2 regions of the Francisella hispaniensis FSC454 genome follow, and region 2 is predicted to be linked to the other one. Evidence: riboswitches for the same ligand, from Rfam matches in the RefSeq annotation. Region 2 holds a riboswitch; the other holds the start of a gene.

Region 1 (16,320 bases), 340 kb from region 2:
CAAGAAATCGTTCCCTAATCACGCTGCATATGTTGGTACAAAATTTGCAGTATCTTCAATGAGTGAAAATATACGTGAAGAAGTTGCTGATGATAATGTTAGAATAATGACAATTTGTCCAGGTGCTGTAGAAACTGAGCTTTTAAGTCATACAACATCTGATCAAATTAAATCAGATTATGAAAGCTGGAAAGAGTCTATGGGTGGAGTTTTAGTAGCAGATGATATTGCTCGTACAGCCATGTTTATGTTTAGCCAACCACAAAATATAAATATACGAGAAGTTGTAATTGCTGCAACTAGACAACCTGCGTAGTTATTGCTTTAGCTATCTATTTAAGTGATATTCTCAAAAATAAAGCTTCAAAGTAGTCTAAATTACTAATCACCTTAAAGGTATGTTAAAATTCTAAATTAGTAATTTTATGAAATAAAAAAATGTATTTTAGATGTTTAGTAATCAGACTTTATTATTTTATGATTTAGAGACTAGTGGTATTAGTAATTCTTTTGATCAAGTGTTACAGTTTGCTGCAATTCGAACAGATTTGGATTTTAATGAAATCGAGAGATTTAACTTTTTTGTAAAGCTGAATCCTGATACAACACCATCACCAATTGCAACAATAACACATCATATTTCTATTGCTCAAGCAAATACTGGTATAGCAGAATATCAAGCGATTAGAAAGATTCATAAGATTATAAATACTCCGGGGACTATGAGTATTGGTTATAATACTCTTGGATTTGATGATGAGTTTTTAAGATTTGCTTTCTATAAAAATATGCTACCGCCATACAGTCATCAGTTTAAAAATGGCTGTTCAAGGGCTGATTTATTTCCAATAGTTACTTGCTATCATTTATTTTGTAATGATGTTCTTAAGTGGCCTAAAGTCACTGGTGAAGATGGACAAGAAAAAGTATCTTTGAAGTTAGAAAACCTAAATACTGAAAATGATCTATATAGTGGTGGTAGAGCTCATGATGCTATTACGGATGTAATTGTTACAGTAGAGTTAGCCAAGAAATTAAAAATAGCTAATCCTAAAATGTGGCAGTTTCTATTGGCAAAGTTTAATAAGCAAAATGATGAAAATACTCTAGCTCAATTAGATATTGGTGTAGAAGTCGGTGGTATTGGGTATAGACAAGCAATTGCTGTAAGTGGAGTTTTTGGCTTTAAAAATAATTTTATGTCGGCAATACTTGATATTGGTCAGCATAGACACTATAAAAATCAAGAGATATTTCTTCGCTTAGATAGTTATCTGTTTAGTGAGTTTATAGAAGAGTTTGGCAGTTTAGAAGCTGAGCATTGGCGTTTGACCTTAAACAAAAAGTGGGGTGATATTCCGCTAATATTACCTGCTAAAACCCGTTTTGTGGGGAGGTTACCTCAAGATAGATTAGATTTGATAAAATTAAATAAAGAGTTTATAAAAAACAATCCAGAAATATTTGCTAATTTTGTGGATTATGTATTGGAATATAAGTATCCAGATATTGAAAATGTTGATATAGACGCAGCAATTTATCAAAGTGACTTTATGAGTGCCGCTGATGAAAGAGGTTGTGATAAATTCCACACATTACCAATTCATCAGAAGTCTCAAATGTTAAATCAATTACCAAAGTCTTATTATGACAGAGCTGTTAGGATAATTGGTAGATTAGACTTTTCAAAGCTACCTGATAAAGCACAGATGGAGTTTCAAGATTATCTAAATAAGATTGTTAGCTTAGATAATGATGAGCTTTTGGTTGATCATAAAGGCAAAACTCGCAAAACTTTGGAAGATATCTATCAAGAGATGCAAGATTTACGCATGAATCGTGACCTAACAGAAGAGCAACAAGCTTTGCTGCATGAGTTAGAGGAGTATTTGTTTTAGATGAATAAATTCAACTTAGTAACAAAGTATGCTCCAGCTGGCGATCAACCAAAGGCAATTAAATCATTAGTTGAAGGTATTAATAATGGACTACAACATCAGGTTTTGTTAGGAGTTACAGGCTCTGGTAAAACATATACTATGGCTAATGTGATTCAACAAACACAAAAACCATGTTTAATTGTCGCACATAACAAAACTTTGGCAGCTCAATTGTATTCAGAGTTTAAGCAATATTTCCCAGATAATGCAGTTGAGTATTTTGTGTCATATTATGATTATTATCAACCAGAAGCTTATGTTGCAGCATCAGATACTTATATTGAAAAAGACTCATCTGTAAATGAGCATATTGAACAAATGCGTTTGTCAGCTACAAAAGCAATACTTGAGCGTAATGATGTAATTATAGTCGCAACTGTGTCAGCTATCTATGGTCTAGGTGATCCTGAGCAGTATATGCAAATGCTTTTGCACCTAAAGGTAGGCGAAGAGCTAGGGCTAAAAAAAGCTCAAACTAAGTTAGTAGAGATGCAATATTCACGTAATGATATGGACTTCAGTCGTGGTAGTTTCGAGTTAGGGGAGAGGTATTAGATATATTCCCAGCAGACTCTGAAAAAGATGCTATTCGAGTAGAGTTTTTTTGATGATGAGATTGAAGCCATAAGTGTGATCGACTCATTAACCTCTAAAAAAATTAAATCATTGCATAGAGCAACAATATTCCCAAGTACACATTATGTTGCATCAAAAGAGCGCAAAGATATAGTTATAGAAGAGATCAAAGCAGAACTGAAAGAAAGAGTTAAATATTTTGAAAAAGAGGGTAAACTACTTGAAGCTCAAAGGATAGAGCAACGTACTAAGTATGATATTGAAATGATTCAAGAACTTGGCTATTGTACAGGAATTGAAAATTACTCAAGATTGCTTTCTGGAAGAGCTCCAGGTGATCCACCACCAACATTGATTGACTATCTGCCAGAAAATGCCTTAGTTATAGTTGATGAGTCGCATGTGACATTACCACAGTTTAGTGGAATGTATAAAGGTGATCTCTCGCGTAAGGCTAACCTTGTAAACTATGGCTTTAGACTTCCATCAGCCTTGGATAACCGCCCACTAAAATTTAATGAGTTTGAGAAATTATTACCACAGACAATTTATGTATCGGCTACGCCAGCTAATTATGAATTAGAAAAATCTCAAAATACTGTGGAACAGGTAATTCGTCCAACAGGATTGTTAGATCCAGAGGTTTTTGTTCGTCCGGTAGCTATACAGGTTGAAGATGCTTTATCAGAGATAAATAAAGCTATAGCCAAAGAAGAAAGAATCTTGATAACAACCTTAACCAAAAAAATGGCAGAAAACTTGACAGAATATCTATCTGAGCATGGCGTTAATATCAGATATCTACATTCTGATATTGATACTGTTGAGAGAGTTCAAATTATTCATGACTTGCGTCATGGTGTATTTGATGTGCTAGTGGGTATTAACCTTCTTAGAGAGGGGCTTGATATGCCAGAGGTTGGTGTACTACTAATATTTGATGCTGATAAAGAAGGTTTCTTACGTTCTGAAAAATCTCTTATCCAGACGATTGGGCGTGTAGCAAGAAATCAAAATGGTAGAGCTATTTTGTATGCAGATGTTGTCACAAAATCTATGAAAAAGGCTATGGATGAAACTCTACGTCGTCGTCAACTTCAAGATGAATATAATAAGAAACATAATATAACTCCCAAAACTATTATTAAGAATATTGACGATATGCTTGATAGCTCTCCAGAGATGCAAAAACGTGCTTATAAAAATAATTTGCGTTTAAAGGTTGATGATGTTGACGTTTCGGCTATACTAGGTATGACTGAAGCTGCGAAGGTTATCAAAGCTCTCGAAAAGCGTATGCGAGCTTATGCAAAAGAGCTAGAATTTGAAAAAGCTACAACTATTAGAGATAAGATAACTGAAATAAAGCAGAAGTTTATTAAGTTGTAATTTTTGTTAGATTTTTTAAAAAGAAGTATTATTAATCATGGCAATAGAAAGTAGACTAAAAAAGAATAGGCTTTTTTTGCGCTTTACTTGGGCACGGTTGCGAAACTACCTAATTAGAGCAAGAAAAAGCTTATTTGCCTCTATTATCCTGTGTGGCTTGATAGTGGGAGTTGATTTATATTTAGGGAATGTTGAATTTGTGACTCAATCGCTAGAGATTGGTATTACTCTAGCATTTATATTATTTGTATTTTTTTTCTTAATAACAAAAGATGATAATCCTGTAGATATAATTATCTCTGGTGCTGAAGGTGAGACTACTGTACTTGATGAGTTAAAAAAGCTTGATAACAATTTTGTATTATTCAATAGAGTCGTTTTACCTGATGAGAAATCAACTGTAGGCAATAGAGAGATTGATTTTATCGCAATATCACGAAAGGGTATATATATTATTGAAGTTAAAAATAACCGTGGTTACATTGAAGTTGAAAATATGGCTGAGCGATGGAATGTATCTAAGACTTCACAAAATAATAAAATTTATGCTAAGACAATTAAAAACCCTATCAGGCAAACCTTCGCACAGAAAAAAGTTTTACAGACGTTCCTTTACAATCAAAAGATTTATATCAAAGGCGTGCCTGTAGTTACGATAGTAATTTTTGCAAATGAAGAAGCGCAATTAAGTGAAAATTTCATTGCTGACGATGCTAATCAAGCGGTTCTTTCATTAGAGAATTTAATACCTTTTATTAAGGCAAAAGAAGAATATCTTGAGAAGATGCCTACTCGTTCACGCCGAAAAATTATTAGAAAACTTGAGAAAAAATAATGCTTGATAATAGACCTATAGGTGTTTTTGATTCGGGAATCGGCGGTTTGACAATTGTTAAAAATCTTATGAATATATTACCAAATGAAGATATTATTTATTTTGGTGATATAGCTAGGATACCATATGGGACAAAATCGCGAGCTATGATTCAAAAGTTTGCGGCACAAACAGCAAAGTTTTTGATTGAGCAAGAAGTCAAAGCAATAATTATTGCTTGTAATACTATTTCAGCTATTGCTAAAGATATTGTCCAAGAGATTGCTAAAGCTATACCTGTAATAGATGTGATAACTGCTGGAGTTAGCTTGGTAGATAGTCTAAGTAAAGTTGGTGTAATTGCTACTCCAGCTACTATTAATAGTAATGCTTATGCTTTACAGATTCACAAAAAGAATCCTAATATTGAGGTGTATAGTAATCCTTGTGGTCTGTTTGTATCAATGATAGAGGAAGGCTTTGTTAGTGGTCAGATAGTAGAACTAGTAGCTAAGGAGTACCTTAGTTATTTTCATGATAAGAATATTCAAGCTTTAATCTTAGGTTGTACGCATTATCCAATTATCAAAGAAAGTATTGCAAAAATTTTAGATGTAAAACTTATAGATCCATCATTACAAGCTAGTAAGATGCTAGAGCAATTACTAATTGAAAATAATCTTTTGAATAAAAACAATTCTAATCCAGAGTATAAGTTTTATGTTACAGATATCCCTTTGAAATTTAGATCAGTTGGTGAGATGTTTCTGCAAACAGAAATGCAGCATCTTGAGATAGTTAGTTTAGACAATTACTAGTAGAAAATGCTGATTACTAACTTGACTTTGATTTATATATACTATTAAATTTATACTGAAAACACAGGGGTGCATGATTTTTTTTGAATCATGCTGAGAGGATATTCCAACCCTTTGAACCTGATCTAGTTAGCACTAGTGTAGGAAGTGTAGTTTAGTGTATTTGCTATAGTTATGATTCTATTACTGTATAAAATATACCTTTAATTTCATCTGCCTATACTAGTTTGAATTGAAAATAGGAGATGAAATGACTAACTCTAGAAATCAAGATATTCAAACTAATACAGAAAACTCAACAATAACTATTAAATATCCAAATTCCGAAAAATGTTATGTTGAATGTCTTAGTACAGCACTAAAAGTTCCTTTTAGAAAAATTGCTCAAACAAATACAAATATCGAAGGTAATATTAGTACAAATCCAGATGTTTTTGTCTATGATTCATCTGGAGAGTATTCTTCAGGTAACGCAGTTGACATAGAAAAGGGCTTGTCTAGACATAGATTAAGTTGGCTCAAAAAAAATGAAGATATACAAAATTTAGGATGTTTCTCATCATACTATACCAATGCTCAATTTAAAGAAGATAAGTTGAATTTTAGAAACAGGCATGTACCTATCAAAGCAAAATATGGTAAAAATGTTTCGCAAATGTATTATGCAAGAAAAGGTATTATAACTCCAGAAATGTATTATGTTGCAATTAGAGAAAATATTTTAAGAGCTAATTTTCATTTAAATACAGAGTATACAAATCAACATCAAGGAGTATCATTTGGAGCAAATATTCAAAGAGAAATTACTCCTGAGTTTGTAAGAGAAGAAGTTGCTGCGGGTAGAGCTATTATTCCGGCTAATATTAATCATCCAGAATTGGAACCGATGATAATCGGTAGGAACTTCTTGGTTAAAGTTAATGCTAATATCGGGACATCGGCAGTTACATCTTCTACACTAGAAGAAGTTGAAAAAATGGTTATAGCAGTAAAGTGGGGAGCAGATACTGTTATGGATCTTTCTACAGGTAAGCATATTCACCAGACGAGAGAATGGATTATTAGAAATAGTCCCGTACCTATAGGCACAGTTCCTCTTTATCAGGCTTTAGAAAAAGTGAATGGTAAAGCTGAGGATTTAACTTGGGAGATCTATAAAGATACTTTAATTGAACAGGCTGAACAAGGTGTTAGTTATTTTACAATTCATGCTGGAGTTAGAAAAGCCTTTGTTACATTGGCAGCAAATAGAATTACAGGGATTGTTTCGCGAGGCGGATCAATAATGGCTAAGTGGTGCTTACATCATAATCAGGAAAATTTTCTTTATACTCATTTTGAGGAAATTTGTGAAATTATGAAAGCGTATGATATTAGTTTTTCACTTGGTGATGGGTTAAGACCAGGATCTATAAATGATGCTAATGATAGTGCACAACTGTCAGAATTAAGAACTTTGGGGGAGTTAACTAAAATAGCATGGAAGCATGATGTACAGGTTATGATAGAGGGGCCTGGCCATGTTCCAATGCAATTAATTAAGGAAAACATGGATTATGAGTTAAAAGACTGTTTTGAAGCACCTTTCTATACCCTTGGTCCATTAGTTACGGATATTGCTCCTGGATATGATCATATTACATCAGCAATTGGGGCGGCTCAAATTGCTTGGTATGGTACTGCTATGTTATGTTATGTAACTCCAAAAGAGCATCTTGGTCTTCCTAATAAAGAAGATGTAAGAGAGGGGATTGTTACTTATAAGTTAGCAGCACATGCTGCAGATTTAGCAAAAGGCTTTCCTGGCGCTCAAATAAGAGATAATGCTCTATCAAAAGCAAGATTTGAATTTAGGTGGGAAGATCAGTTTAACTTAGGTTTAGATCCTGATAAGGCAAGATATTTTCATGATCAAACATTACCCAAAGAGGGGCATAAATTTGCTCATTTTTGTTCTATGTGTGGGCCTAGCTTCTGTTCTATGAAGCTTTCTCAAGATCTTAAGAAAATAGAATCTAAAGATGAGTAGAATAGCAATCCTTGGATCAGGACTTATGGGTAGAGTTTTAGCGCTTTATCTAGTTAAACTATATCCTAATTTAAAGATCGATATCTATACTGATAGTCTGAATTATAAGACTAGCTGTAGCTATTGTGCTGGAGGTATGCTTGCTCCAGTAACCGAGCTAATAAGTTGTCATAAGCATGTTTATGAACTGGGACTTAACAGCTATGAGCTTTGGTGTGAATTAAATGTGTTTGTTAATGAAAATCTAAGTATGGGTACCAGCTTTGTAAAAAAAATTAATACTTGTGTTATTGCACATAATCGAGATAAGTATGAGTTGGATTTAGCTATTAGAAATATAGATTTGAGACTAAAAAACTTAAATACAAAGCCTCTTATAGATATATCTTCTATAGAAAAAGTGCATACTATTAATAAAGGGTTATATTTTTCAAACACTCTTTGTGAAAAAGCTCTAATAGCAGATGAAGCTTTGATTGATGTTCCAAAATTCTTTGTATTAACACAAGAGTTATTTTTTAATCTCAAAAATGTAAAAATCTTTGAAACTACTAAAAAACAATTCTATCGAGAGCGTTTTGATAAAGAATATGAGCATATATTTGATTGTACAGGTATTTCAAGTGTTGATGATATCAAGTTGTACGGTGTAAGAGGTGAGTCGATTATTTTAGAAAATAAAAGTATTAAATTGGATTCTGTTATTAGACTTTTACACCCACGACACTCTATTTATTTGATTCCTAGAGAAAGTGGTGTTTTTTATCTTGGTGCAACAAGTATTGATAGTAGTGACTATTCTAAGATTTCTGTACAGAGTACATTAGAGTTGCTAAGCATGTTAGTTACGATAGATAAGCGTTTTTTAGAAGCAAGGATATCAAAAACTTTAACTAATGTACGTCCGATGAGTATCGATGATAAGCCCATTATAAGTACTAAAGGGAACATAACATATTTAAATGGTTTATCTCGACATGGGTATTTATTTTCACCAATGGTTGCACAAACTGTGATAAAAAATAATTATGATTTTGGAGGTTGACTATGCGTGTCTTATTTAATGAAAAAGAGCTAAGTTTTGATAATAGTTTAACAATTACAGATTTATTAAAGAGTCAAAATTTTGAATATCCTTGTTTTGCTGTAATGCTTAATAATAGCTTTATAGCAAAAAGGAGTTATTCTGAAGTTTTTCTTAAAAATAATGATGTGGTTGTTACTATTCAGCCAATGCAAGGAGGATAGATTATGCTTGAGTTGTATGGAGAGCATTTTAACTCAAGATTTATACTTGGGACGGCCTTGTATCCTAGTATTGAAATTATGCTTGAATCTATATATAAGTCAGAAGCAGATCTTCTGACAGTATCTCTAAAAAGGTCTGCAAAAAACATGAATGTCAAAAATCAGTTTTGGGAGGAGTTAAAAAATACAGGGTGTAAGTTTTTACCGAATACTGCTGGTTGTAGGAACTCTAAAGAGGCAATAGAAATAGCAGAAATTTCACGTGAAATATTTGCTACTAATTTTATTAAAGTTGAAGTAATAGGAGATGACTATAATTTACAGCCTGATCCTGTTGAGCTAATAGACGCATGTGAGAAGTTAGTAAAAAGAGGGTTTAATGTTTTACCTTATACTACAGATGATTTAGTAATTGCTAAAAAACTAATTGATGTGGGTTGTGAGGCTTTAATGCCTTGGGCAGCGCCTATTGGTAGTGGTAAAGGACTGATAAATCCATATGCTTTGAAAGTCCTAAGAGAACGATTTGATAAGATTAAACTAATTGTTGATGCAGGTATTGGAGTGCCTTCACAAGCATGTGAAATTATGCAGATGGGGTATGATGGTGTATTACTAAACAGTGCTGTAGCATTAGCTGGAGATCCTGCTAGTATGGCTAATGCTTTTAAATTAGCAATATATTCGGGAAGAGAGGCTTTTAAAGCGAAAAGGATGATCGAGAGAGAAATTGCTGTTCCATCAACTAATTTAGTAGATACGCCATTTTGGCATCAGTATTAAGAGATAGTATTATGCGAGATATATTTTTGACCATAGGTGGGTCAGATAGTTCATCAGGTGCGGGTATTCAAGCGGATATTAAAACTGCTAATAATATAGGTGTTCATGTTTGTACAGTTATAAGCTGTGTTACTGCACAAAACTCAACCAGTATTTTAAATATTGAAAAGGTTTATAAAGATAGTTTCAAAGAACAAATACAAGCAATAAGTAGTGACTTTAAAATTAAAGTCATCAAAACTTCAGTACTATCATCTATTGAGCAGATTGATATTGTTGTAGACTTGTTGAATGATTTAAAAGATGTGTTCTACATTTGTGACCCAGTGATGGTGAGTACTACAGGCTATAGCTTAGTAGATTATAAGCTTGCAGAATATTCTAAGCGAAAGCTTTATCCATTAGCCAATATTTTAGTACCAAATCTTGATGAGGCTAAGACGCTTCTTGATGAGTATGATTCTTCTAATATGGAAGTTGTTGAAATTGCTAAGGCAATACAAAAAAAATATAACTGCAAGAGTGTGCTTTTGAAAGGAGGCCATGATTCTTATAAAAATATATCTTTGGACTACTATTATAGTCCTGAAGTTAACTATAAATTAATATCAACAAGACATAAATTAGATGAAAAAGTAAGAGGAACAGGTTGTACTTTTTCAAGTGCTATTGCTAGTTTTTTAACTTTAGGCTTTGATATTAATAATTCTATTGTTCTAGCTAAGTCATATATCTCTAACGCTATTAAAAGTAGTCAAAAAATAGCATCCCATGGATGTTTAATTGTAGGCGCTGAATATATAAATAAACAAGGGTTATTTCCTAAAGTTAGTATGCATGGAAAAGATCTAAATATAAAATTCAGATCAATTAATAAAATAGGCTTTTATCCAATAGTTGACAATGCTAGTAAGATACCTGGTTTAGCTAATTTAGGGATTAAAACTATACAGCTTAGAATTAAATCAAATGATAATAAGCATATACAAAAGCATATTGTAGAGGCTGTTGAGTATCAAAACAAATATGGTCTGCAGCTATTTATAAATGACTACTATGATTTAGCAATTAAATATAAAGCTTTTGGTATACATCTTGGCCATGAGGACTTATTAAGCATAGATAAGAAAACTTTATTAAAAATTAAAAATACGGATATGGCATTAGGTTTAAGTACACATGATTATTATGAGTTAGCAATAGCTTTAGGGGTTAATCCTAGTTATGTGGCTTTAGGTCCCATATATACGACAACTACTAAAAAAATGAAATTTGCACCACAAGGTATCGCTAGGATTCATGAATGGTTAAATATTACTGATACACCATTGGTTACCATTGGCGGTATAAAGAAGAGGCACATTCAATCTTTAGCGAGTATAGGAGTCGATGGCGTAGCTGTAGTTACATTAATAGATGAGATATCTAATCATGAGATACAAAATATAGTAAAGTTATTGGAGAAATAGATGATTTATAATCCTAAAATATCAGAATCTGAACTTGAATATTATGAGCGACAAATTATTATTAAGGATTTTGGCATTGATGCTCAAAAAAAATTAAAAAAGTTTAAAGTATTACTCATAGGTGTAGGCGGTGTGGGCTCACCTGTAGCTACTTACTTAACTGGTTTGGGTGTTGGGGAGTTGAGTATAATTGACGATGACTCTGTTTCAATATCAAATTTACATAGACAGGTTTTATTTGATATAGATTGCTTAGGAGCAAGTAAAGCAATCGTAGCTAAAAACAGGTTGCAAAAGCTTAATCCATATATAAATATAACCGCAACTACACAAAGATTAACTAATCATAACTATACTAAATTAGATATAGAAAAATATCATTTAATCATAGATACAAGTGATAATTATTTGACTAAAATATTGAGTAATAAAATTTCATTGGAATATTCTATACCCTTATTATCAGGAGGGGTTTTAGGATTAGACTTTCAAGCAGGAATATTTAATATTAGCCCTAGTTCGGCATGTATAAATTGCTTATATCCTGATTTGGATAAAGTAGAGCATAATAATACTTTAGGAGTTGTTGGCATAGTAGCTGCTCAAGCAGGCTTAATTCTGGCTAATTTAGCCATCAATTTTTTATTAAAAAAACAAGACTATCTGAGTTCTACTTTATATAGATATAACTCAACATCAATGCAACTAAATAAATTTGATTTGTCTAAAGACGTCGATTGTAACAGATGTCAGTAATTTGTATTTTTTTGTAGACTTAAATTCTTCTAAATAAAGCTAAAAAAATGTATGATTTGCTAAATGTCAATTAATAAGATCAGTGATGGAAATGTACGATAAAAATAGTAGAAATGTTATATTACTTGCTGGGATTGGTGCAATCTTAGAGTTTTATGACTTTGTTTTATATATGATTTTTTCTAAAGAAATTTCAGCAACTTTTTTTGCGGAAATAACGAATCCAACAATCAAAACCTTTTTAACAGTTTTAATATTTTCAATTGCCTATCTGGTAAGACCATTTGCAGGAACTATTCTTGGTATTGTTGGTGATTTGATAGGGCGTAGGCGACTTTTGTTATTTACGATATTACTTATGGGAAGTTGCTCATTATGTATGGGATTAATGCCAGGATACGCTCGTTGGGGATTATTTGCTAGCTTTGTTTTTGTTGTTTTACGTATAATGCAAGGGATAGCTTTAGGTGGTGAACTACCAGGTGCGTATGTGATCGTTTATGAATCTGTCAAAGGGAAAATTGGCTTTGCTACAGCTATTTTATTTACATTTGTAACTGGAGGATTTTTATTCTCTGATTTTGTTGGTTTTGCTCTTGAGTATATTTTTGGCGATTTTGCTTGGCGAGCTGGGTTTATCATTGGTGGACTTTTAGGTTTTGTTGGCTATTATGTGCGCCGTAACCTTCATGAAACTCCAGAATTTGAGAGTATTGATAAGCAAAAAAGACATTCCTTTGGTTCTTTGATCTCAACTTATGGAGCAAATTTATTTGCAGGTATATGTATGGTTATCATAGTAGCCTTTGGCGGGGTAATGCTTACTCTTTATATCCATAAGTTTGTTGAAGATATTATACCTAGTTATAATTCAGGACAAATTTCTTTAATCCTAATGCCAAGTGTTTTAACACTTACTTGTTTTACTTTTGTATTTGGTTTTTTATCAGATAAGGTAGGTATTGCAAAAATGTTTACACTAGGAGCTGGGCTTGTTGTGGTTTGTGCTTTACCAGTATTTTATTTGATGAGTAATATTGGTAGTGTCTCTTCTATAATTATTACTTCAGTTGTAATTATGTTTTGCTATGCATTAGTTGCTGCTACATTTATATTTCTACTTTGTGATCTTTTTCCTACAGATGTTAGATTATCAGGTGTGGGACTTAGCTATAATCTTGCTTTTGCAATAGTTGGTGGAGTTGCTCCTTTGCTTAGTACAACAATTATCACAATGACAGCTTATAATTTCTTAGGTCCTGCTATTGTTGGTATAGTTTGTGGTGTGATTGGTCTATTAGGAATCTTTATCTATCTTAGAAAAGGTGGCTATCATAAAAATAATAAGCAAATGATAGTCAAACTTTAAATCAAAGTCTCTATAGGTATAATACTTTAATTTTTGATAAGGAGTATTAAAAATTAACAGATAATAGCAAATGACACTATGATATAGTTTAGTTCATCAATAAAAAAACGCTAAAGTCTTAGCATTAAAAACGAAGATTAGTAATGAGAAGTTTAATTATTATAGTTATTTTTTTAGTTTTCTTTGAGCAATCTAACGCATTTTTAGTTAAAATTAGTAAAGATAATCATATTAATCAGCCTGGCTATATAACCACTATTACAGGACCAAATATTCAAGCAGTTGATATTAGTAATGATGGTACAAAACTATTTTCTATTTTTAGAGCAGAATATGATTATTGTCTTAATGTCACTAAGTTATCGTATTCGATAAATACTACAGGATCATTTACCCACTGTTTTGATAATCAAAACGTTATTGGTAGCAAAATCACAGAAATAGTTGTAGCTAAATCTGCTAATGCTTTTTATATTTTTTCAAATCATAAGTTTATTGCTTATAGTATCTCACCAATAACTACTAGTATTAAGGGTAAAATTTTTTCACAACGCTTTACACAAAAGATTGTTGAAGCAAAGTTGATTAATGATGGTAAAAATTTATATGTATTAACAGCTAGTTCTAAAAGCGAAAGTGGTAAAGTTATCAACTACAGAGTAAATAGTGATGGCTCTTTAACTAAAGTTAGTAGTGAATCATTAAGCTATAAGCCTAAAAAGATTAAATTTAATAACCTTGAGTATATGTATATTCAAAGTAGTAAAGATATCTATCGCTACGAACTTATAGCTGATGGTAGTGTGATAAAAGATGACAAGATTATAACTATACCATCCGGCAATATATTAGATTTTGATATAATTGCTGAAAATAGTACTGATAGTAAGCTAGTGCTAGCTATTCAAGATACTATTGAGAATAGCAATGTTGAAGGCGCAATAGCTGTCTACAAAGATAGTAGTGGTTTGGTGAGACTTTTGTACAATATAAACTATGATAATCTCCCAAGAGAAGTAGTTAGCTTTAGAGATAAAGCTACTAATCAAGAGATATTTCTAGTTGCATTTGATTACAAATATGAAGTCAATCTTGTAAATAGTTTAAATGCACCATTAATATTCACAGCAAATCTTGATGGAAGTTTTCTTAAACTTCTCAAAAAAGATAATTTAGCAGAGATAGTATCTACTCAGTCATCTATAATCTACGATCTTAAAGAAAATAATAGATTAGCAGTATTTTTCTTAAAAGATATTCAACAACAGCAATCATTTCTATCTAGAAAGATTATTGGTGTGGGTAATCAAAGTAGTATAAATATATTTCAGCTATAGTCGAGTGTTTTTGAGTTAAAGAGATTATCTAGATAGCAAACTTGAAGTAACTAAGTCAGCTAAAAATCTTAATTTAATAAGAGAAGAAATCTGGTTTATTTTTCGACACTAATGATCTACAAAAATGTATTTATAATATCTTTTATGTACTATGATTAAATAGTTCTTATGCTATAATTTTTTTTGAAAGTGTTTTTATTTCAAGGTGTTTATATGTCGCATAATAGTGTTTTTAATGGCTATGTTCCTTATGCAAATGTTTATGATGAAATTTTCACAGCTGATGGCAAAGTACGAAATGATGTTCGTCAAGCTATCAAAGCTATAGATGAATTAAATTTAGAAACATTACATGAGAAACAGAAGTTTGTTGATGCTTCATTCCTAAAAAGTGGTATTACATTTACCGTTTATAGTGATAGCCAAGGTACAGAGAAAATATTTCCTTTTGATCTAATTCCTAGGATTATCTCAGAAGATGAGTGGCGTGAATTAGAAAGAGGTTTGAAACAGCGCTTAAAAGCCTTAAACGCATTTTTAAATGATATTTACGCTGAGCAAAAAATACTAGAAGATGGCATAATTCCTAGAGAGCTTGTAGAATCATCAGAAGAGTACTTACCACAAATGAGATGGATAAAACCACCACATGGTGTCTATTGCCATATTGCTGGATTAGATCTTATAAAAGATGAAAGTGGTTTTATGGTGCTAGAAGATAATGTTAGAACACCTTCGGGAGTTTCGTATGTATTAGAAAATCGTAACTCCTTGATAAAAGCTATTCCAGAAGCTTTTGCTAGCACAAATATCAAAAAGGTAGTAGATTATCCTACTGAGTTAAGAAAGGCATTATCAAGTATTTCTCCAATAGTTGATGGTAAAAAAGGGCTAAGTGTAGTCTTAACACCAGGTCAGTATAATTCAGCATATTTTGAGCATAGCTATTTAGCGCGTAAGATGGGTTGTGAATTAGTTCAAGGTTCAGATCTATTTGTACATAATAATCATGTTTATCTAAAAACTACGAAAGGTCCTAAGCTTGTTACGGTAGTTTATCGAAGAATAGATGATAAATTTTTAGATCCAGAATTTTTTAATCCAGAGAGTATGCTCGGTGTTCCAGGTATTATCCAAGCTTACAAAGCAGGTAATGTAGTTTTAGCAAATGCAGTAGGTAATGGTATCGCAGATGATAAAGCGATATATCCATATGTTCATAAGATGATAGAGTATTATCTTAATGAAAAACCAATATTAGCTCAGGTGAAAACTTATTTCTGCAGTGAAGAAAACGATAGAAATTATGTACTAAATAATCTTGATAAATTAGTTGTCAAAGAGGCAAATAGCTCTGGTGGTTATGGGATGTTAATTGGACCACAAGCTAGTATAGATGAGATACAAGAGTTTGCAGCTAAAATAAAAGCTAAACCAAGAGCATATATTGCCCAACCATTGGTAGAACTATCAACAAGTCCTACATTTGTCGATGGTAAGATAGTACCTAGAAGAGTAGATTTAAGAGCATTCTTAGTTACAGGTAAAAATACTTGGATATTGCCTGGAGGTCTTGCAAGAGTGGCTTTGAAAGAAGGCTCATATGTTGTTAACTCTAGTCAGGGTGGTGGTTCAAAAGATACGTGGGTTTTAGGGAGAGAAAAATAATGATATCTCGTACAGCAGAAAATTGCTTTTGGCTAAGTAGAAATATAGAAAGAGTACAAATGCTAACAAATGCTATTGATGTAGCATATAATGTTGAGCTAGAAATATATTGTGATGCCAAAGA
Region 2 (16,320 bases):
GAAATGTGCAAACACATTTAAAAAAACTAGAAAATGAATCAATACAGATATTTAGAGAGGTAGTAGCTCAATTTGATAATCCTGTGATGCTTTATTCAGTAGGTAAAGATTCATCTGTACTGCTTCACTTAGCTCGTAAAGCTTTTTATCCGTCAAAGATACCATTTCCATTACTTCATGTTGATACTACATGGAAGTTTAAAGAAATGATAGAGTTTAGGGATAGTATGGCAAAGAAGTATGATTTTGAGCTAATAGTGCATATTAATCAACAAGGGGTTGACAATGGAATAAGTCCTTTTTCTCATGGCAGTGTCAAACATACTGATATTATGAAAACACAGTCACTTAAGCAAGCTTTAGATAAATATAAGTTTGATGCGGCATTTGGTGGCGCGCGTCGTGATGAAGAAAAGTCTCGGGCTAAAGAAAGAATTTTTTCTTTTAGAGATAAAAATCATCGTTGGGACCCTAAAAATCAGCGCCCCGAATTATGGAATATTTATAATTGTATGGTCAACAAAGGAGAAAGTATACGAGTGTTTCCATTATCAAATTGGACTGAGTTAGATATTTGGCAATATATTTATATGGAGAATATTAAGATTCCCAGTTTATATTTTGCTATGCAAAGACCAGTAGTTGAATATGAAGGAATATTAATGATGGTTAATGATGAGAGGACTCCAGTAGAATTAAGACAAAAAGCAACTAATAAAAAAGTGCGCTTTAGAACATTGGGCTGCTATCCACTTACAGGAGCTATAGAGTCTGATGCTGATACATTGCCTAAGATTATTCAAGAAATGCTATTAACCAAAACATCTGAGCGACAAGGTCGAGCTATAGATAAAGACAGTAGTAGTTCTATGGAAAAGAAAAAGATTGAAGGGTATTTTTAATATTTAGAATAATTTAACTTGAAAGTAAATGTCTAATATATTTAAATTTTCTTTGTGAAAGAAAACCTTTAAAATCCTAATCTAAGATATCTATGACTAAAAAAGTATTATGTGTCCTAGCAAGGAGATAACTACGATAAAGTCTAATTTAGATTGTAAAAAAGAATTTAATATAAGAGTCTGGCACAAACCTGTGTTGCTGATAATAAGAAAGCCACGAGCCACTCGAGGATTTGAGCTTTTAGGTAAACTTTACCAAGAACCAGAGGAAGTATATTGGGATCCTGATGGTAGATATGGCGTGTCGTAGAAATTTAGATTATAAAATAAAATTACTTTTAACAAATTAACTATAACTTTACCCTAATTCATTTTTTTGACATTTTCAGTTTATTAATTTAGATTAGTATCTGTTTTGTTTGGTGTGATATCATAGGTTATGGGAGAAAATAGGAATTTATAAATGAATCATAAATTGAAAACTGACAAAAATCAAATTAAATATACAGATTTAGATTACCGCATAAAAACAAAATGGAGTAAACCTGAATTATATTGCCTCAATACAACAAATGGTAATAGAGTATTGCAAGGAAAGCCAACTGCTGCACAGGCTGAGTCAACGACCCAGACGTACACGAGGGTAGCAGGTCCCAGTTAGAAAAAACAATCAAAAAACGTATGTTAAACAAAAATTTAGAGACAATACTAAAAATTTTGTTTTTAATATTAGATCAAAACTGTTGGGAAAATACTAATGTAGTTATGTTTAAATAGTTTATAAGTAGGGTATCTTGGATAGGGTTTAGTATTTATACATTTCAGATTTTTGTAGTGTTGAATTTTTTACATTTTGTCAGAGTGTTCTAGAAACTGTTTATGTAAGAAGTATAGAGAATTTTAATCATTGTAACTTGAAAGCCAATTACCAATTGGTTATTATGACAAGAGATTATGTAATAGTAGCTATATATTTGACTTAAAACCCAGCAGAGACATTGTATATAAGCAATACCTGCATAGTCCAACACACCAAATTAATCAATAGTAAGGAGCAAATATGAACATTATTAAGATCGAAGCTGCAAGTGTTTGCAATGACTCAAAAACCGTAAAAAGAGCATGGCACCCCCCTTTGTTATCGACTCAACATCAGGAAGGGGAAAGCATTGAGGGAAAAGTTCCAAACGCCGCTGAACAATTTGGTACCCAAGGTGCGAGTTAATAGAAAATGTATCTAAAATATTTAGAGATAAATTTGTAGTAGTAGTTGAAGTATTTAACTTGTTTAATAAAAGTATCTAAAAATCCGTATCGATCCTTACCATATTCTTAAATTCTAAGATTAGCAACAAGTACTCATAAAATTGGTTGATTTTGATTAGAAAATTATTTTGATATTGTATTTCCTGTTGGTATAATTTTTTCAATATCCAACTAAATGTTAAATATAGTTTGAAGGGTTAGCCTTGTCGATATATTAAAACGTGTTTTATTAGACTAAAAAAGGACAAAAGATGGAAAGATGTTTAGAAAAACAAAGAACAGACGAGGCACATATCCGTGGCATATGGGTAGCGCCCATGTTATGTATTAATGAAATATCTTTGATTATTATAAACGGGAAACAGCCTGCAGGGGCTGAAACAACAAACGCAGGCGTTGATTTCGGTCCTTCCTAATTTTTTAACTTAAACAAAATATTTAGATATAAATTTATAGTAATAGTTGAAGTATTTAACTTGTTTAATAAAAGTATCTAAAAATCCGTATCAATCTTTACCGTATTCTTAAATTCTAAGATTAGCAGTAAGTACTTATAAAGTTGGTTGATTTTGATTAGAAAATTATTTTGATATTGTATTTCCTGTTGGTATAATTAGCTTTGGTTATAGTTAAGTGCTAAATATTTTGAAGGGATATCTTTAGTTTTGTAATAAATTATATTCGTTTGAGGCATATTGACATAGGGAAATATATGATAGAGTTCGCACCACAAAATTTAAATTTGAGAATGAATATTCCAGGTAATTGGGTTCCTCCAGTGTTGGTAAAAGTTTGCCAGGAATATATTCCGACTGTCAATGGAAAGTCAATCGAAGATCAAGTTGAATTACAAATAGTGACCACAGGCCCTTCTTAGATTTCTGATTACCGGAAATGTCCTTAAACAAAATATTTAAATATAAATTTGTAGTAGTTGTGGAAGTATTTAACTTGTTTAATAAAAGTATCTAAAATTCTCATCTCTAAATCCGTATCAACCCTTACAGTATTCTTAAACTTTAAGATTAGCAGCAAGTGCTCATAAAGTTGGTTTGATTTTAATTACAAAGTCGTTCTTGGTTTTATCTTTTACATTGATAATGCTTATATGCGATATTTTTACACCTAGAAATTCAAAAGTTTTAGAATTTCTATAGATATATTTATGTGATTTGATATGCTTGTTTAGATGTTTTTAGCTGCCATTACTTTTTGATAGTTGATATTATGGCTAAAATGCCAGTAAATTGTGCTATTATGATCTGAGTTTTTCTGTTGAGATATAATCATGGTAAGAAATCTCTTATATTGTTCAAGGTTATCTCTAGTAACTATTATCCATGATTATATTTTCAACAATACCTATCAGTTTATCAAATTGAAAGCCAAATGTGTTTGATGGTTTAGTTATGGGATAAGGTTAAACTAAATTGCAAAAGTGATTTTGTTTGTCTAATATTGTCGATATGCGTTATAAAAGGGTGCTTAATATAAATTGACACATCAATCAAACTTAATAGCTACAAATATTGAGCAGTATCTCAAACAGCATGAGCAAAAAGAGCTACTGAGGTTTATTACTTGTGGAAGCGTAGATGATGGTAAGAGTACCTTAATTGGAAGACTTTTGCATGATAGTAAGATGATTTTTGAAGATCAATTAGCCGCAATTGTGGCAGAGAGTAAAAAAGTTGGCACGCAGGGTGATAAATTAGATTTAGCGCTATTAGTTGATGGTTTACAGTCTGAGAGGGAGCAGGGTATTACTATTGACGTTGCTTATAGATATTTTTCTACTGATAAGCGAAAATTTATTATTGCCGATACACCAGGACATGAGCAATATACTCGTAATATGGCAACTGGTGCTTCAAACTGTGATTTAGCTATTATACTTATAGATGCCAGAAAAGGACTACAAACACAGACTCGTAGGCATAGTTTTATTTGTTCACTACTAGGTATAAAGCATGTTATAGTAGCAGTTAACAAAATGGATACTGTAGGATACTCTCAACAAATTTATAAATCTATACAAGATGAGTATTTGAAATTAGCGGGAAGTTTACAAATTCCAGATATTAGATTTGTGCCTATATCAGCTCTTGATGGTGATAATGTAGTTTCAAAAAGCACAAAAATGCCTTGGTTTAGAGGTTCTCCGTTAATGCATTATTTAGAAACTATAAAAATAGATTATTCTCACAATGATGAGTTTCGTTTTCCTGTACAGTTAGTGTGTAGACCAAATTCAGATTTTAGAGGATTTCAAGGAACCGTAGTATCAGGTTATGCTAAAGTAGGAGACACTATTAGGGTAATGCCTAGCGGTAAAATTACTACAATAAAGTCAATACTGAGCTTTGATGGAGAATTAAATGAGGCTGAAGCAGGTCAAGCGATAACTATAACCACCCATGATGAAATAGATATTAGTCGAGGTGATATAATTGTTCATAAGGATGCTATACCACATACATCATCTATGCTTAGGGCAAATATTGTATGGATGTCTGAACAGCCTTTGATAGAGTATAAAGATTACTATGTTAAATTCTTAACGAAGCAGGTTACAGGTAGTGTAAATAAATTTAATTATAAAACTGATATAAATACTCTCAAAGAAATCGCTTGCGGCATGCTTGAGCTAAATGAAATAGCAACAGTAGAACTAAATCTTTCTGAACCTGTTTGTTTTGATAACTATCAGAAAAATCGAATTACAGGAGCTTTCATAATCATAGATCGACTCACTAATGTTACTGCTGGAGCAGGTATGGTTATTAAGCCGTTAGCTATGAATGATAAAAAAGATAATACCAGTAACTATTCAGAATTTGAGCTAGAGCTAAATGCGCTTATCAGAAAACACTTTCCGCATTGGGGAGCTAAAAATTTAAGAGAATAGTTTATTTAAAGAGGTTTAAATGAGTATTAATATCCTATGGCATAAAACTAGTGTTTTAACTGAAGAAAGAAGCTTACAGAAAAAGCATAAGCCAGTAGTTTTATGGTATACAGGGCTTAGTGGTGCTGGTAAATCTACTATTGCAAATGCTGTTGATAGAATATTGTATGAAAGAGGTTGCCATACTTATATACTAGATGGCGATAATATACGTCATGGTCTTAACCGTGATTTGGGTTTTGATGAAATAAGTAGAACAGAGAATATACGTAGGATTTCAGAAATAGCAAAACTTTTTGTTGATGCAGGTTTAATTGTTAGTATAGCTTTGATATCACCGTTTATTCTTGATAGAGAGCAAGCAAGGAAACTTATTGGTGATAATTTCATAGAGATATTTGTAGATGCACCTCTAGCGGAGTGCGAAAAAAGAGATCCCAAAAAGTTATATAAAAAAGCTAGGGAAAGAGAAATTGCCAACTTTACTGGTATATCCTCGCCTTATGAAAAACCTATAAACCCTGATATACATATTACAACTTCAACAAAAACAATTCATGAATGTGCAAATAAAATCATAAATTACCTATTAGACAAAAATATACTTACTAAAGTAGTTTAAGTTTACTGATAGTTACTATAAGCCTTTTTCTATCTAACTATCTAAATTTCACTTGTATAGTTTTCTAGACTTTCTTATAAAACTCGGATAGCTAAGTAAGACATATTTTTTTGAAGAAAATATAAGATTCTTTTGAGAAAATAAAAATAAATCTAATAAGCCTACTAGGCATAAAAGTAGTACATTCTGTCATCCTAAACTTGTTTCAGGATCTCAATAAAATCGATACTTATAATGAGATGCAGAAATAAATTCAGCAATCTGTAGTTAGATAAATTTTTTCTCTAAAAAACATTTTAGAAGGGTTTTCTTGTTTTAGTAAGTACACTTATTTAGCTTAAGGCTTAGTTCATTTTTTTGAAAACTTATAAAAGATATCAGAACTAGAAAAAATAGACTTGCATTACTTGTAAACTTAGGTAAGATGTTTAGAAACATAACAGGTATATCTGAAAAATAAATGAATAAAAAAGACGAGTATATAGAGATAAATATTACGAGTTTTTTCATTTTTTTATATAAAAACTTGAGAACACTAATTTTATCTTTTATTTTGTTAACGATTTTAGCTACTGCTTTTTTGTATTATAAAAGTACCATTACTAAAGGAATTGTATTAAAACAAATGATACAGGCTCCTTCATATTTTGATGGTAGTCAAAATCTTCATGTAATAATAGGCTATGATAGATTAAATCTAATTTTACAAAATATTCTTAGTGAGCTTAAACAAGCTAATCCACAAGATAAATTATTACAGAAAGTAACTCTTCTTTATCCATTTGATAAATATGAAATTGGTGATCAAAAGCAATTTGTAACAGCAAATGGTCAAAATAGTGTCGAAACAAAAGCTGTTATTAAAGATAGCAATTATGAATTAAAGAAAAAATATGATGATCAAAAGTCATATTTTACTTTACTAATTCAATCAAAAAAAACTGATACTAAAAGTATATCGCAATTATATCAAGATATAATTAAGAAGTTTTCTGAATCAACTCTTATAACACAAGAGACACAACTTTGGAAAAAAAGTATCGAAACAAATATACAACAATCTTCTGAAAAGCTAATCGAATATAATAGATTGCTAAAGCAAGATGAAATAACTTTAAAAGATCTTATGGCTAAAAAATCTAATGATAATGTCGTAAATAGCCAAACGCAAGCAATGATAATAAAATATATAACTATGGTCAATGACTTAAAGATGCAGGTGTTCTCGTTAAAACAATCTATAGATACTAATAAACTGTGGCTTAGTACAGCTAATCTGCAAATATCAGATTTTGGTGGTGTCGTAGAGGAACGAATGATATCTGGAGTCTCCTATAAGTTACTTTTAGCTGTTTTACTATTAATTGTGTTTAGTTCACTATTTATAACGATGATAATAGGTTTTTTCAAAAAAATAGCTGTTGAAGCTAAAAAAGGGTAATTTTGATCTAATTTATATAAGAATCTATTTATAAAATTAAAAATCTATATTTGAAAAATTTGCTATCTCAGTTATTATTGCTTAGTATTTTAAAATTACTTAAATTAATAAATATGCCAAGTCTTAAAAAAACAAAGTTAATTGTAATAGTGAAAATCTAAAAACAAAAAAATATGGTTTGCTCCAAGCTTAAAGGTATATAGTTGTCCTACTATTAAAACAAAACGATTTGATCAGCCAATCGAATCTACACTTCCATCACCAACACGTACATTTAATCCATCATAAAAATTGTAAAGTAATTTTAAGCTTTAAAAATTCAATATTTTATTGCAGAGTACTATATTTTGGTTTTACTATTAACTAATATCGCATGATAATTTTATGGTTGAATAAGTATAATTATGTTATAGTTATGTCTTGAAGACAACAGGGGTGCTGTTTTATCTAAAAATGGCTGAGAAGTGACCCTTTGTACCTGATCTAAGTAATATTAGCGTAGGGAGTTTGTTTGGTTATCTTTTTTCTAAAGGAGCATCATACAAACTCTTATTATTTGATTAAAATAATAGGATATCAATAATGGAAAATTTTGGTTACATAACTCTAAATATATCTTTAATAATTTATTTCATCCATTTTCTACCACAAACGATTCATAATCAGTTTAAACATAAAACATTTGAAATTAGTTTGTGGACACATTCTTTGATGATTGTAGCAAACTCTTTAGATTTAATTTATGCTATTGGTTTTAATATGCAGTGGCAGTATATTTTAGTTGATATAATTTTATTAAGTTTTTAACAATTCAGCAATTTCAAATCTTAAATGATCGTAGAGAAAAATATATATTTATACATACAATTTTTATACTTTTATATTTATCTTTAGTAATTGTTATGATTTATTTTATTAGCTTGAGTAATCATATTTTGCTTTGGTTTGGCTCAATAAGTGGGGTTATTTATAATCTCTACTGGTTACCACAAATTTATAAAAATTACCGTCAGAAACAAGCGGAAGGTTTTAGTATTTTTTATCTAGGACTTTCACTTATTAGTATTATTTGTGATATTAATAGTGCTATATTTTTGGGTTGGCCATTAGTATCAGTGATTGTCTCTAGTTGTTTATCTATTTTGGTATTAATACAGGTAATTCAATATTTCTATTATAAAAAAGGTTTATTCAAGCAATATCATAAAAGCATATAAACTAGCTGTAAACTTGTTAGCTCTTTGTGTTAGAATTATTGCTATTATCTTTGAATTATTATAGACAATGAAAAGTATCAATAAATTTATCTTGCTCCTAGGAGCATTGGCTTTTTCAGTATCAGCTTTTGCAGTAGAACAAACCTCATATAATGCATATACTATTGGTCAGGCATTAGGTAAAGTTTCCCATAAAAGTTTTGCTGCTATGGACCAAGAGCTAGTCAAAAAAGATTTCATCTTAGGTTTTGATGATACTATTCTAGATCAAAAGCCTAATATTAGCAAAATCTCAGATAAAGACTCATATGAAGTGGGGATGATTATAGCAGCGCAGTATAAACTAAGATTGAAAAAAATGATTACAGTAGATAAAGCTAACTGTCAAGAGTTTATCAAAGGTTTTAATGAAGGTGTTGACACAAAAGATACAAAACTTACTATTCAAGATAAACAGATATTAAAGCATTTTAAAATATCTCATGATGAAGATAATTAGTTAGATTATTTAGTAATATGTATTGATAAATGTATTCTGCTACTTTATTCTTAATCCTAATTTAGTTAAATACTATCAATAAAATAATAATGCAACAGCTAAAAGATATTCAGGCACTTATTAAAGAGGATATACAAAATAATAATCAATTCATAATTGATTCTCTTTGCTCAGATGTCGTGCTTATTAACCAAATTAGCCACTATATAATAAATAGTGGTGGTAAGAGATTAAGACCTCTGTTAGTAATGTTGTTTGCTAGAGCCTTAAATTATAATGGAGATAAACATTTAGCATGTGCCGCAATTATTGAGTTTATCCATACAGCAACACTTCTTCATGATGATGTTGTTGATGATTCGCAATTGCGTCGTGGTAAGCAAACAGCAAATAATGTCTTTGGTAATGCTGCCAGTGTTTTGACTGGAGATTTTCTTTATTCTAGAGCTTTTCAGATGATGGTAAGTTTAGATAATATGCAAATTATGCAAATATTAGCTGATGCAACTAATAAAATCTCAGAAGGGGAGGTGCTACAGCTATTAAATGCACGCAATAGCGAAATTAGTGAAGAAGACTATATTAAAGTGATATATTGCAAAACAGCAAAATTATTTGAGGCTGCTTGTGAATTAGCAGGTGTAATCAGTCTAGACAAACAAAGTTATGCTAAGTATCAGGATAATATTAGAAACTACGGTGTTTATTTAGGTAATGCTTTTCAGATTGCAGATGATGTTCTAGATTATGTATCTGATGCAGAAAGTTTAGGTAAAAATATTGGTGATGACCTTGATGAAGGTAAAATGACCTTACCGACAATTTACACGCTAGCTAATGTTAATCAACAACAGCAACAAATTCTCAAAAAAGCAATTGAAAATGGTGAATACGCGATTGATGAGATCATAGCAATGGTTAAAAATAGTGGTGCTGTAGATTATTCATATAAAGTAGCTTGTCAGTATGCTGATCTCGCTAAACAACAAATAGATTTCTTACCAGATTCAGAATATAAGCAAGCTATGATTTTATTATGTGATCTAGCAGTAAAAAGAAAGAATTAACTTTTATAAAAACCTTTTTATTTAAAATCTTTGAGCGTGATTTCAAAAGAAAGAGCTTGGTTAGGTCCTATAACAGCAGGTGCTCTAGTTCCGTACGCCTTGTCTGGAGAACAGTATAAGATTATTGTTGAACCATTAGGTATTTTAGGAATAGCCTCTTTCCAGCATTCGATTAAGTTTCTAAGTGGGAATGTTGCGTTATCACTTGAGTCAAATGTAGGACCAATTAGTTTAGCTTCTTTGACCTCGTTTAGTTTTGATTTATCATCTTCGTAAGTTATAACTGGCGTAGTTCCTTTATAAGCTATTGTAACTTGACTATCAGAATTAGGCTTTTTGCCATCGCCTTGCTTAATCATTTGATAGTAAACACCATCATCAACTTTTATAGCATTATCCATTTTAGCAATTTGTGTCATAAATTCTTGTGATTTTGTTTTGTTTAAATTAGCTGTATCTAATTGCTTTTTAATCATTTTATCTTTAAGAGTTTCCATATTTCTGCGGATTTGACTCTCGGAGATTCTTGGCTTATTATCATTGATAGCATCTGTAAAACCAGCTATTGTTTGCTTATCATATAAGCCAAAATCTTGCTTAGCTATACCAGCACCTACTTGATAGCCTACTACATAGCTTGCATTAGCTCCCATTTTTATTGTTGAATTATCTTGAGCTGATTTGTTTGTAGCAACGCTTTGTTTAGTTTGGCTAGCTGTAGTTAAATCTTGATTATTATTTTGTGTTATAGTCGCAGCATCTTTAGTTACTTGCTGAGTATTTGTAGAATCTACTAAATCTTTGTTTGTTGAGCATGAATTTATAGCTAATCCTAATAATGAGCATGACATAATTGCTACTATTTTCTTTAACTTCATCTTTTCTCCTTAATTATCTTTTTATATCTCTCTTTGAGATATTTACAAAATCAAAAAGCTCTTTATCTAACATTTGTGATAGGGAAATATTTGATAGAGCTTTAAATATTACATTTTTTCTTTCAGGATTGTTTTGTTCCCATCTATTAAGCATATCTTTTATAAACACCCTTTGCAAATTATCTTGTGACCCACATAGGTTACAAGGAATTATTGGAAACTCTTTTAATTGAGAATATTCTAATGTTTCTTTTTCACTTACAAAAGCAAGAGGGCGTATTACGATATTACGTTTATCATCACTAAGTAGTTTAGCTGGCATAGCTTTGATTGAGCCATTATAAAAGAGATTCAAAAAAAATGTCTCGATAATGTCATCACGGTGGTGACCTAATGCTACCTTGGTTACATTATTTTCTTCAGCAAAATCATATAATATGCCACGACGCATGCGTGAGCATAAACCACAGGTGGTTTTTCCATCAGGAATTACGCGCTTAACAACGCTATAAGTATCACGTTCAATGATATAGAATTCTATCCCTTTATTTTTTAGATAATTAGGTAATACTTCCTCAGGAAAGCCTGGTTGTTTCTGATCGAGATTTACTGCGATTATATCAAAACTTATAGGCGCCTTTTTCTGCAGTAACAATAACATCTCAAGTAGACAATAAGAATCTTTACCACCAGATAGGCATACCATAATTTTATCGCCATCTTCAATCATGTTATATTGATTGATTGCTTGAGCAGTTTTTCTTAAAATCTGTCTTTCAAGTTTCTTTAAAATTTGTTTATCATTATTAGTCATTTTGTTCTAAGATTAATTGTTTTAGTTGTGCGGGAATTTTTTGTAATCTACCTGTCTTAGCATTATAGCAGGCTAATTTGGCTTTTGCTCTAGTGATAACTTCATCACTACCTAATATACGGATTTCATATTCAAACTCCATACTAGCAGCACCTATTTTAACAATATACTGTGTTACTTGTATTTTGTTTGGATGTTTAAGAGGGAGAATATATTTACAAGTTTGCTCTGTAATGACTAGCTGAATAGAGTTTTCTTTAGCCCAAGTCATTAGTCCTGTATTTTCATATGCCCAAGTAGTTCTTGCTTCTTCAAAGTAATCAAAATATTTACCATTATTTACATGGTCATTTTTATCAGTATCCGACCAACGAATGTTAGTTATTATTTTAAATATATTAGATTTCATTTTTTACCTTTAATATTTAGAATATATACGATAGTAATGGTTTGCGTGGAACTTCACAGTTTTGCAATTGGATAGAGTATTTTTGGGCTATTTCAGTAGTTTTACGAGCATAATTTTTTAAGAATGAATTGTTTCTATGCGTACCACGTTTATAACCACCTATACCTTCGTGGTATGCTAGATATAGATTATAAGTATCTGTCTTGCTTATACCTGTTTTATTATGTACATCATTCAAATACCAGCCGATAAAATCTGTGGCATCTGCAAAATTTGACCTTGAGACAAATGATTGTTTTGTTTCTTTTTTATAATGATCCCAAGTACCATCTAAGGCTTGAGCATATCCATAAGCACTTGAAGCTCTGCCTTTTGGGATAAAGCCAAAATAATATTGCATTGATGGCTTAGCATCAGCTCTAAATGATGATTCTTGACGTATGAAAGCCATTTGTACATTCATAGGAATTCCCCAGCGATCATATGAGTCAAGCATATCATAATACCAATCAGGAAATTGATGAATAATACTACAAGCATTATTTATATTTGTTGGAGGCTCGGTAGCGCAAGATCCAAGAGTTGTTATTATGATAATTAAAGTTGTAAGTTTAATTATTTTTTTCATTTATAAATTCCTATAGAAGACATCAACTAGTTTATCTTGGAATCTTCGTGCATTATAACGATCAGAGGGTTTAAGATCATTAAGCATGATCGAAAAACTGATTCGGTGGTTTTTAGCTGTTAATACATAGCCTGATAATGTTGAAACTCCAGAGAGTGTTCCAGTTTTAGCATGCACTCGTCCAAGCAATTTACCACCCATCCTATATGAAATCGTACCACTCATACCTGATGCCGGTAAGTAATTGTAGAACTCTTTACCAATCTGACTATTATAAGCTTTAGTTAAAAAGTTGACCATAAATTCGGGAGTTACTCTATCTAAATGTGATAGTCCTGAACCGTCATACATTGTTAAAGATGATGTATCTAAACCTAGTTTTGAATAGAGTATACTCTGAACAGCTTCTGTACCTGCTTTAGTAGAACCAATTCCTTTTTCTTTTAAGCCTATAGTATTTAATATACTCTCGGCATATAAATTATCAGAATGCTTAAGGGTTTGATCGATAAAATGTCCGATCGTTTCAGATCTTGTTGTAATTTGTTCAGTATAGCCAGTAGGAATAGTGCCAGCTATAATGATATTACCATGTTTAATGCCATCAGAATTTAAGAAATCATTTACGGTATCTAAAGTTTTAAGAGCTGGATTTCTAATGGCTAATTTAAACATTTTTTCGGCGGCTCTTGATAAGTATCCACCAATGTATAAAACATTGTCATCATTCATTTCTATTGTAGTTGCATTTGAGGCACTAGTGTACTTTGCAGTATTTTTTATAGTGATATTACTTGCGTTACTTAATTCGACAATTCTTGTTGTTAGGCTATTAGCATTTTTAACTAATTTTATAACTGTACAATTTCGATTTAATGTGAAGCTTGATGCTGGGGCACCATAGCAGAATGTACTATCTTCTTTTGACCAGCCATCCGGGATATATGGTCCAGAGAAGACTCCAACGAGATAAACATCACCAGTGATTTTAGATATACCTTTATCAATTTTAATTTTTTTTATTAATGTGGCTAACTGACTACCAGTTAGTGCTGGATTACCAGTAAATTTTATGTACAAATCTCCATACAGAGTATGATCTTTTACTCTATCTGAAGGGTACATTATTGACGTTGTAAATCTAAAATCACTAGGTATCGCAAAAAGTGCTGCAACTATTGTAAAAACTTTATTATTACTTGCCGGCTTCATTGCTCTGTTTTGAGCATAAGCATATAACTGATTGCCGTTGATGGTTCTTTGAGTTGCTATAGCAATCTTTGTATCAGAAAGATTATACTTTTTTACAAGATACTGAACTTCACTACGTGTAGATGCTTGAGCAGTAGTTAAACTTACAACTAATATAGATAATGCTGCTAAAAGCTTAGTTTTTCTTATCAAAACTTTAAACCATATAAATTTCTAAAGAATCCTAAATCGAGATAATAGCATTTTATCTCTTATAAATACAGCAAGTTATGGTTATATTGTCTAATCTTAGGTTGTAGTTTTTTTAAAGTTAATTCTAACTAAATAACTAAACTTGCATTTGTATGTTAATATGATAAAATAATTGACTAAATTGAAATAATGGTAGGGACACTAGTCCTCTAAATAAACGTAATAAACTGGCATTTAAGTGAGGTGAGAGGGTATGCCAAGCGTTAGAATTAAAGAAAGAGAACCTTTTGATGTCGCTCTTAGAAGATTTAAAAGATCTTGCGAAAAGGCTGGAATAGTATCTGAACTACGTCGTAGAGAATACTTTGAAAAGCCAACTTGGGCACGCAAAAGAAAAAAAGCTGCCGCTGTTAAAAGAGCTCACAAGAGCAATATAATAGTTAAAAGGTAGTTAAATTTAATTCACCGTTGAGAGTTTAACTCTCCCTTTCACAAGGAATTCTTTTTTAAAATGTCACAAATTTTTGATCAGTTGACTCTTGATATGAAAGAGTCAATGAAAAATAAAGATAAAAATAGATTAACAACAATTCGTATGGCAATGTCTGCGATAAAACAAAAGCAGATTGATGAAAAAATACAGATCACTGATGAGGTAGTAATTGCTGTAATTACAAAAATGATTAAGCAAAGACAAGATTCATTTGATCAATACATCAAAGCAAATAGAGCTGAGCTTGCTGAAGGTGAAAAAAGAGAGATAGAAATATTGACTCAATACATGCCAAAGCAACTAAGTGATGAAGAGGTTGTTGCGATAGTTCAGAAAGCTATAGAATCTGTTGGAGCTACATCGATGAAAGAGATGGGCAAAATTATGGCAAGTGTAAAAAAAGAGCTTGCTGGTAGGACAGATATGAGTAAAGTAAGTGCTATTGTAAAATCTAACTTAGCTTAAGGACAAAGCTTTAAATCAGTATGGCGAAAAAAGTCTCGAATAATTTTATAAAAGAGCTTATAGCTACAGCTGATATAGTTGATGTTGTTTCAAGATATGTTAACTTGAAAAAAACAGGCAAAAACTATAAGGGCTGTTGTCCTTTTCATAATGAAAAAACACCATCATTTTTTGTTAATCCAGAAAAAAATTTTTATCATTGTTTTGGATGTCAGGCATCTGGAGATGCGTTAACATTTGTTAAAAGTATTAATAATCTTGAGTTTATTGAAGCTGTAAAAAATCTTGCTGAAATTGTTGGCAAACCAGTTGAATATGAAAATTATTCTCAAGAAGATATTCAAAAAGAACAACTTTATAACAAATGTATAAGCTTTTTAGCGGCAGCTCAAAAATACTATCGTTGGAATTTAGGTAATTCTGTCACCAAAGATAAAGCTATAAACTACCTTAAAAAAAGAGGTATAGATAGTAATTTGGCTAGATTCTTTGGTATAGGATATTCATCTGAGGGTTGGAATAATATTACTGAACTAGCAAAATCTATAAATATTTCGGAGGAGATATTAGTTGATACTGGGCTTGCGATAAAAAATGATAAAGGAAGCTTGTATGATCGTTTTCGTGGTCGTATTATGTTTCCTATCAGAAATATTCAAGGCAATGTAATTGCTTATGGAGGTAGAGTAATAGACGATTCTGATGGAGTTAAGTATATAAATTCACCGGAAACTTTAGTTTTTCAGAAAAATAATATTTTATATGGACTCTATGAGTATCGTGAAAGAAAAAAACAACTTCCGCATCTAACTAATCAAAGTCTTGTAGTAGTAGAGGGTTATATGGATGTTGTTGGTTTAGCTCAGCATGGTTTTTATGCTGCGGTAGCTACATTAGGTACAGCATTTTCACCAAATCATGCTAAGATTTTATTTCGCGAAACTAACTCAGTAATTTTATGTTTCGATGGTGATAAAGCAGGACAAAAAGCAGCGCTTAGAACTATAAAGATCTTGTTACCAATATTAGATGGTAATAAAAAATTAAAGATTCTAACTCTACCAAAAGGAGATGATCCAGATGATTATATAAAGCAATATGGTTTAGAAAGATTTCATGCTGCTTTAGATAATTCACTGGCTGTAGCAGATTTTGTAATTGACAACCTTATTCAAGGTAGAGATCTGACTAAAGCAGAATCAAAAGCAGAAGTTTTAGAGAATTTAAAAAATTTTTTATTAGATGTGGCAGATAATATTTACTCAGAAAGTATTACTGCTACTATAGCTGATAAGATTGGTATAAAA

The links. A riboswitch is a leader RNA that binds a small molecule or an ion and turns the genes downstream of it on or off. The one in region 2 is predicted to bind thiamine pyrophosphate.
Positions count from the first base shown of each region.
Region 1: another riboswitch for thiamine pyrophosphate. It lies ahead of thiC (phosphomethylpyrimidine synthase ThiC); the one in region 2 lies ahead of FSC454_RS05915 (PQ-loop repeat-containing protein).

Region 1 covers NZ_CP018093.1:856,888-873,207, forward strand. The annotation lists gene FSC454_RS04220 (SDR family oxidoreductase) at 1-316, shown strand, start outside; gene FSC454_RS04225 (exodeoxyribonuclease I) at 450-1,898, shown strand; partial or broken gene uvrB (excinuclease ABC subunit UvrB) at 1,899-3,905, shown strand; gene FSC454_RS04235 (nuclease-related domain-containing protein) at 3,943-4,740, shown strand; gene murI (glutamate racemase) at 4,740-5,537, shown strand; TPP riboswitch at 5,593-5,701, shown strand; gene thiC (phosphomethylpyrimidine synthase ThiC) at 5,788-7,566, shown strand; gene FSC454_RS04250 (FAD-dependent oxidoreductase) at 7,559-8,611, shown strand; gene thiS (sulfur carrier protein ThiS) at 8,614-8,814, shown strand; gene FSC454_RS04260 (thiazole synthase) at 8,818-9,597, shown strand; gene thiD (bifunctional hydroxymethylpyrimidine kinase/phosphomethylpyrimidine kinase) at 9,609-11,066, shown strand; gene FSC454_RS04270 (HesA/MoeB/ThiF family protein) at 11,067-11,822, shown strand; gene FSC454_RS04275 (MFS transporter) at 11,914-13,191, shown strand; gene FSC454_RS04280 (hypothetical protein) at 13,335-14,528, shown strand; gene FSC454_RS04285 (circularly permuted type 2 ATP-grasp protein) at 14,742-16,196, shown strand; gene FSC454_RS04290 (alpha-E domain-containing protein) at 16,256-16,320, shown strand, end outside.
Region 2 covers NZ_CP018093.1:1,199,376-1,215,695, reverse strand. The annotation lists gene cysD (sulfate adenylyltransferase subunit CysD) at 6-902, shown strand; gene FSC454_RS05940 (hypothetical protein) at 1,012-1,212, shown strand; gene FSC454_RS09800 (hypothetical protein) at 1,963-2,127, shown strand; gene cysN (sulfate adenylyltransferase subunit CysN) at 3,664-5,076, shown strand; gene cysC (adenylyl-sulfate kinase) at 5,096-5,698, shown strand; gene FSC454_RS10110 (hypothetical protein) at 6,324-7,139, shown strand; TPP riboswitch at 7,561-7,662, shown strand; partial or broken gene FSC454_RS05915 (PQ-loop repeat-containing protein) at 7,722-8,356, shown strand; gene FSC454_RS05910 (hypothetical protein) at 8,424-8,855, shown strand; gene FSC454_RS05905 (polyprenyl synthetase family protein) at 8,945-9,922, shown strand; gene FSC454_RS05900 (FKBP-type peptidyl-prolyl cis-trans isomerase N-terminal domain-containing protein) at 9,940-10,800, opposite strand; gene ttcA (tRNA 2-thiocytidine(32) synthetase TtcA) at 10,814-11,614, opposite strand; gene FSC454_RS05890 (acyl-CoA thioesterase) at 11,607-12,023, opposite strand; gene FSC454_RS05885 (transglycosylase SLT domain-containing protein) at 12,040-12,651, opposite strand; gene dacB (D-alanyl-D-alanine carboxypeptidase/D-alanyl-D-alanine endopeptidase) at 12,652-14,055, opposite strand; gene rpsU (30S ribosomal protein S21) at 14,309-14,506, shown strand; gene FSC454_RS05870 (GatB/YqeY domain-containing protein) at 14,567-15,013, shown strand; gene dnaG (DNA primase) at 15,034-16,320, shown strand, end outside.